One region of the Kribbella sp. NPDC023972 genome, then DNA from elsewhere that is predicted to be linked to it. Evidence: riboswitches for the same ligand, from Rfam matches in the RefSeq annotation. Region 1 holds a riboswitch; the other holds the start of a gene.
What was found. A riboswitch is a leader RNA that binds a small molecule or an ion and turns the genes downstream of it on or off. The one in region 1 is predicted to bind FMN.
Positions count from the first base shown of each region.

Region 1 (3,397 bases):
GGCTGACCAGCGCGAAGAACACCTGACGGCCGGCCTGGCCCCACAGGTCCTTGTCCTGCGGGGTGTCGAAGATCCCGCCGACGAACACCGTGAACAGCAGCACGTTGCCGACGATGCCGACCGGCCAGGCGGCCACCAGCCGGCGCATGCCGAACACGGCGCTGCCGAGGCCGAAGACGTTGCCGACGATCTCGCGGACGAGCACCGGCGAGCCGGCGATCTCCACCTCCGCGTGCAGCAACCAGTTGATCACTTGGTGCCTCCGTTGGTGAGCAGGCGTTCGACGTACTTGGCGATCACGTCGACCTCGAGGTTGACGGTGTCGCCGACCGCGTTGCGGCCGAGCACGGTGAGTTCGAGAGTGGTCGGGATCAGGCTGACGCCGAAGGTGCCGGTCGCGTCGTCCACGTCGGTGACCGTCAGGGAGACGCCGTCGATGGCGATCGAGCCCTTCTCGGCGACGTACTTGAGGATCTGCGGCGCGGCGGCGATCCGGACGTCCTCCCAGCGCTCGGCCGGCCGGCGGCTGGCGATCGTCCCGACACCGTCGACGTGGCCCTGGACGATGTGACCGCCGAGCCGCGCGTGGGCGGACACCGCGCGCTCCAGGTTGACCTGCGAGCCCTTGGTGGCCTGGCCGAGGCTGGTGCGCTGCAGGGTCTCGCGCATCACGTCGGCGGTGAAGGTGCCGTCGCCGGTCTCGACCACGGTCAGGCAGCAGCCGTTGACCGCGATCGAGTCGCCGTGCTTGGCGTCCTCGGTGACCTTGGGGCCGCGGATGGTGAGCCGGGCGGCGTCACCTTCGAGCAGGTCGAGCGCTTCGACGGTGCCGAGCTCCTCGACGATTCCGGTGAACATTCAGTGCGTCCTTTGCGGTTCGAGCGGCGTCAGGATCAGCCGGACGTCGTCGCCGAGGCGGGTGACGTCCGCTAGCTTGAACCGCCGCAGGTGGTCGATCGATTCCGCGCCCAGGTCACCGATCGCGGCGTACCCCGAGCCGAGCACGGCCGGGGCGACGTACGCGACGATCTGGTCGACCAGCTGCGCCCGGAGGAAGGCGGCGGCCAGCGTCGGGCCGCCTTCGAGCCAGAGGTGCCGGATGTGGTGGTCGTCGAGCTGCCGGAGCACCTCGGCGGGGTCGTGCGTCGGCAGGATCAGCGTCTGCGCGCGGTTGTTGCGGACCCGCGCGGTCAGCGGGATCTCGCGATCACCGACTACGACGCGCAACGGCTGGCGGGCGGCCGGTACGTCGTTGTCGTCCCGGACCGTGAGCTCGGGGTCGTCGACCAGCACGGTCTGGGTGCCGACCGCGATCGCGTCGCACTCGGCCCGCTTCCGGTGTACGTCGGCGCGCGCGATCGGACCGGTGATCCACTTGCTGCTCCGGTCCGGCGCCGCCGAGCGCCCGTCGAGGGTGGTGGCGAACTTCCAGGTGACGAACGGGCGACCCATCCGGACGCTGTGCAGCCACACGTGGTTGACCGCCTCGGCCTCCACCTGCAGGACGCCCTCGGTCACCTCGATGTTCTTGTTCTTGAGCTTCTCGGCACCGCCGGCCGCCTGCTTGTTGGGGTCCGGAACGGCGTACACGACCCGGGCGACCCCGGCTTCGATCAAGGCGTCGGCACACGGACCGGTCCGTCCGGTGTGATTACACGGCTCCAGCGTCACGTACGCCGTACCGCCCCGGGCCCGGTCACCGGCCATGGTCAGCGCCTCGACCTCGGCGTGAGGGCCACCGGCAACGGCATGGAAGCCCTCACCGACCGGATGCCCGTCCCGGCCGGTGACCACACAGCCGACCACCGGATTGGGGTGGGTGCTGCCGATGCCCTTCGCGGCCAGCTCGATGGCCCGCCGCATCCAGGCGACGTCGATCGGCGAAGCGTTGTTCACTCACGGTCCCTCGTCGTCACGGACGCACTCCGGGGCTCGTGACGACCGGCGTACACGCGCTGCCGTCCAGCTCTTCCGCGGACCTTTCGGCCCGCGTCTGTGCGGGCCTTTGGGGACCCGCGTCACCGGACGCCAGAGCGCACCCGCCGATCGCGTGCGCCTCCCATCCGGACTTTCACCGTCGGTCCCGGAATTCCACCAGGTCAACCGGCCGCTCAACCGCTGCGGCCGGGTCGCGGACTTTCACCGCCGGCTCGGAATTACACCGACCCCGGAGCACGCGAGTGGGTTCACTCGTACCCCAAGTGTGCCACTCCCGCACCACCCCACCCCCACCCAGGCCACATCCCGGTCACCCCGAGCCCTCCGGACGGCCCCGGCCCCGGGTCCACCGACTTCACCGGATCACTGCCCTCAGCGCGCCCACCGCGTCCACCGCGGTCACCTCGCTCACCGGGCTCGGTGAGCTCGCTGGGTTCGCCGGGTGAGCGCCAGCGCGGCCGCGGCGGTCACGCAGGCGGCTGCGACCGTCAGGATGAGCGGCCGGTAGCCGACCGCCTCGGCGAGCGCCGCACCGCCAAGCGGCCCGACCGCCTTGGCGATGGTGACCGGCGTGGCCAGCATCCCGGAGATCGTCCCGAACCCGTCGGCGCCGTACCGGTCCAGCAAGATCGCCGGCGTCGCGATCGACGACACCCCGAACCCAAGCCCGAACAATGTCAGGGAGAGCACCGCCCCCACGACCTCCCGGCCGACCACCGGAAGCAACGAGATCGCGACCCCCTGTACCGCCAGCACCAGCGCCGTGACGGTGGCCATCGGCAACCACCGCACCGACAAACTGGTCACAAGCCGCCCGGTCACGGACAACAACCCCAGCAACCCGGCCAACGTCGCCGCGGTCGCCGGTCGATGCCCGAGGCTGATCAGGTACAGCACCAGATGAATCGAGATCACCGCCAGCGCCGCACTGTGCATTACGAACGCCCCGGCGAGCAGCCAGAACCCAGGATCCTTGAGCACCCGCCGCGGCGATCCTTCCTTCTGCCGCCCCGGCTCGGGCTGCCGGATGGTCCGCCGTACCACCAGAGCATGCAGCGGGATCGTGATGACGGCGGTAACTACGGAGAGGATGACCAGGGTGTTCCGCCAGCCGTACGCCTGCACAAGGTGACCAGTCAGCGGAATGAAGATCGAACTGGCGAGCCCGCCGACCAGCGTGATCGTCAGAATCGCCTTCGTCCGCGACTCCGGCGCCGCGGCCGCGACCACCACCGCGAACGCCGGCGGGTAGAGCACCATCGCCGACGCGACCCCGATCGCCACGAAGACGCCGTACAACTGGAACACATCCCGCACCTGCGACCACCCCAGTACGGCGACCGCCGCCAGCACCGACCCGCCGGTCATCAACCCGCGCCCACCCCTGGCGTCCAACCACCGCCCCACCGGAATCGACATCAACCCACTCACCAGCACAGCCACCGTCGACGCCCCCACC
Region 1 is NZ_JBEZZH010000003.1:760,178-763,574, reverse strand. It holds gene pnuC (nicotinamide riboside transporter PnuC) at 1-253, opposite strand, end outside; gene AB0F43_RS16785 (riboflavin synthase) at 250-858, opposite strand; gene ribD (bifunctional diaminohydroxyphosphoribosylaminopyrimidine deaminase/5-amino-6-(5-phosphoribosylamino)uracil reductase RibD) at 859-1,896, opposite strand; FMN riboswitch at 2,047-2,180, opposite strand; gene AB0F43_RS16775 (MFS transporter) at 2,347-3,397, opposite strand, start outside.

Region 2 (3,397 bases), on a different contig from region 1:
CCGGCCTTTCCTCGTCGCTCCAGTCGCTTCGCTCCCTCCGCTCCTCAGTCCAGGCCGGGAGGCCCCATGACCATCGTGCACACGTCGATTGCGGACCAGCCGCGGTACGACTGCCGGGACGCGTACGTCGAGACGCTGGCCGAGCTCGCGCACGCGGACCACCGCATCGTCGGGGTGGTGAACGACTCGGTCGGTTCGAGCAAGCTGAACAGCTTCCGCAAGGCGTTCCCGGACCGGTTGATCAACGTCGGGATCGCCGAGCAGGACATGGTCGGCGTGGCGTCCGGGCTGGCCAACGGCGGCCGGATCCCGTTCGTCTCGGCCGCGTCCTGCTTTCTCACCGCCCGCGCGCTGGAGCAGATCAAGGCGGACGTCGCCTACTCGAACGCCAACGTGAAGTTGTGCGGGATGAGCCCCGGCGTCGCGTACGGCGAACTCGGCCCGACCCACCACTCGATCGAGGACATCGCCTGGCTGCGGGCGATCGCCAATATGACCGTGATCGTGCCGGCCGACCCGATCGAGACCGCGGCCGCGCTCCGCTGGGCGGCCGCGTCGGACGGGCCGGTGTTCATCCGGGTCAGCCGGATGAGCGTGCCGAAGGTGTACGCCGACGACTACGAGTTCCAGCTGGGCAAGGCGATCACCGTCCGGGCCGGGGACGACGTGACGCTGATCAGCAACGGGACCGTGCTGTGGCGGGCGCTGGCGGCGGCCGAACAGCTCGCCACCGAAGGGATCTCGGCCCGGGTGCTGTCGATGCCGACAGTGAAACCGCTGGACGTCGACGCGGTGGTCGCAGCCGCGCGGGAGACGGCCGGCATCGTCACCGCCGAGGAGGCGGTGACCGGCGGCGGCCTCGGCGGCGCGGTCGCGGAGACCGTCGTCCAGCACCATCCGGCGCGGGTGTCGATCCTCGGGATTCCCGAGTTCGCGCCCACGGGGTCGGCCGGCTACCTGCTGGACCACTACGGCCTGTCGCCGGACGGGATCGCGAGCTCCGCCCGGCAGCTGCTCACGACAGGTAGGTGACCAGGTCGGCGATCGAGACCATCGCGAAGGCGTGGGTGTCGGCGAAGGTGCGCAGGTCCGGGCCTGTCATCAGGGTGCCGTCGTCGTTCATCAGTTCGCCGATCACGCCGACCGGCGGCAGTCCGGCCAGCCGGACGAGTTCAACGGTGGCCTCGGTGTGACCGGGCCGCTGCCGGACGCCGCCGTCCACCGCGCGCAGCGGGAGGATGTGACCGGGCCGGATCAGGTCCGCGGGCTGTGCCGCCGGGTCGGCCAGCACGCGGACGGTCCGGGCCCGGTCGGCGGCCGAGATCCCGGTCCCGATACCGGCGCTCGCGTCCACGGAGATCGTGTACGCCGTCCGCAGGCTGTCCTGGTTGTCCGGCACCATCAGCGGCAGCTCGAGCCGGTCCAGGATCTCCGGCGCGGCCGGCGCGCAGACGTAGCCGCTGGTGTACCGAACCAGCAGGGCCATCAGTTCGGGGGTGGCCAGGCTCGCGGCGAAGGTCAGGTCGCCTTCGTTCTCCCGGTCCTCGTCGTCGACGACCACGACCGGCCGTCCCAGGGCGATCTCGTCGACGGCGCGCCGGATCGTGTCCAGGCGGGTGGTGGTTGCGGAGCTCACGGTCGCTGTCCTCTCGGCGTGGCACTCCGGGGCAACGACAAGCTCCGCGGGCACGTCCGGCTCACGAGCCGGCAGCGCACCGCGAAGACTGCCACGTGCGTCTTCCCATCCGGACTTTCACCGTCGGTCCCGGAGTTCCACCGGGTCAACCGGACGTCCTCGCGGACGTACGGGTCGCGGACTGTCACCGCCGGCTCGGAATTTCACCGACCCCAGAGCACGTGTGGTCTTGCTGTTCACCGATCAGTTTATCCGTCCCGACGATCCTTGGAGTGTCATGTCCATCTCAGTCTGGCGTGAGCACGAGCTCGAGCTGACCCGGAGCCACCAGGAGCCGTACGCCGCCGAGGAGTGGGCCGAGTTCGAGCACGAGAGCGGTCTCCGGTTGCGCCGGCCCGCGTTCTGGGACGGCGGGGACACCTGGCGAGTGCGCTTCGCCGCGCCGGATCCGGGTCGCTGGCAGTGGACCAGCGGATCGGACCATGGTGTGCTCGACGTACGACCGGCCGCTCCTGACGAGCCCAACCCGTTCTACGCCCACGGCTTCTGGCGGATGTCGCCCGGTGGTCGCAGCCTGGTCCACGCGGACGGTACGCCGGCGATCATGGCCGCCGACACCGCCTGGGCACTGCCATGGCGGGCGACGCCCGACCAGGTTCGCGAGTACGCCGCCGACCGGCAGGCGAAGGGCTTCAACGCCGTCCTGCTGATGAGTGTGCAGCCCGACATGCGAGCCGTCGGCCCACGTGACCGCACCCAGGACGAGGGCTTCGGTGTCGGCTTCGAGGACCTCCCCGAGGGACACCTGAACCAGCTGAACGTCGAGTACTTCCAGTACCTCGACCACCTGCTCCGGATCCTGGTCGAGCACGGCATCGTCCCGGTCCTCCAGCCGGTCTTCCAGGGCTTCGGCTGGAAGGGCCTCGACGTCGCCGGCACCGTCGTACCGCCGGAGGAGTACGCGCGGTACTGCCGCTACCTCGTCGCCCGGTACGGCGCCCAGCCGGCGATCTACCTGGTTGGCGGGGATGGGTCCGGTGAGGAGCCGCAGGTCGCGGCGGGCGGGATCGCTGTGCAGGCAGCGGACTGCTACGACCAGCCGACCGGGATCCACTACCGTCCGCACAGCCGGGCCCGGGCGCACCAGGACGCCGACTGGCTCGACTTCCAGTGGTGCCAGACCGGTCACCAGGGCGAGCACGTGCCCGAGCGGGTCGCGGACATGTGGCGGAATCAGCCGGTCAAGGCGGTCGCGAACGGCGAGCCGACGTACGAGAACACCCGGGAGACGGGCCGGGCGGCCGGCTGGTGGCAGGGGCACGAGGCGTGGAGCAACCTGTGCGCGGGCGGGACGATGGGCGTCGTCTACGGCGCGGGCAGTCTGTGGCAGTGGATGCTGCGTCCGGACGAGCCCGGTCAGTCGGAGTACTTCGCCGCGCCGGGAGCCGGCTGGCGCGAGGCGGTCGGGTTCGAGGGGTCGTCGTACGTCGGGCTGGTGCCGAGGATCCTGGCCGGTCTGCCGACGACCGACATGGAACCGGACTGGACCGGGGCGATCACCGGCCGGGCGCTGAACGTGCCGGGCAGGTTGTTCGTGGCCTACCGCGACAACGGCGGGCCGATCATGGTCTTCGACGACGCGATTCCGCTCGGTTACCGGATCGTCGATCCGCGTGACGGCTCGGTGGTCGCCACGGGCAAGCGCGACTCGCCGCGCGATCTCATCCCCGATCCGGGCGGCGCACCGCGGGTCTACATCTG
Region 2 is NZ_JBEZZH010000004.1:118,560-121,956, reverse strand. It holds gene AB0F43_RS17630 (transketolase family protein) at 67-1,032, shown strand; gene ribB (3,4-dihydroxy-2-butanone-4-phosphate synthase) at 1,016-1,636, opposite strand; FMN riboswitch at 1,728-1,861, opposite strand; gene AB0F43_RS17620 (DUF4038 domain-containing protein) at 1,914-3,397, shown strand, end outside.
Region 2: another riboswitch for FMN. It lies ahead of ribB (3,4-dihydroxy-2-butanone-4-phosphate synthase); the one in region 1 lies ahead of ribD (bifunctional diaminohydroxyphosphoribosylaminopyrimidine deaminase/5-amino-6-(5-phosphoribosylamino)uracil reductase RibD).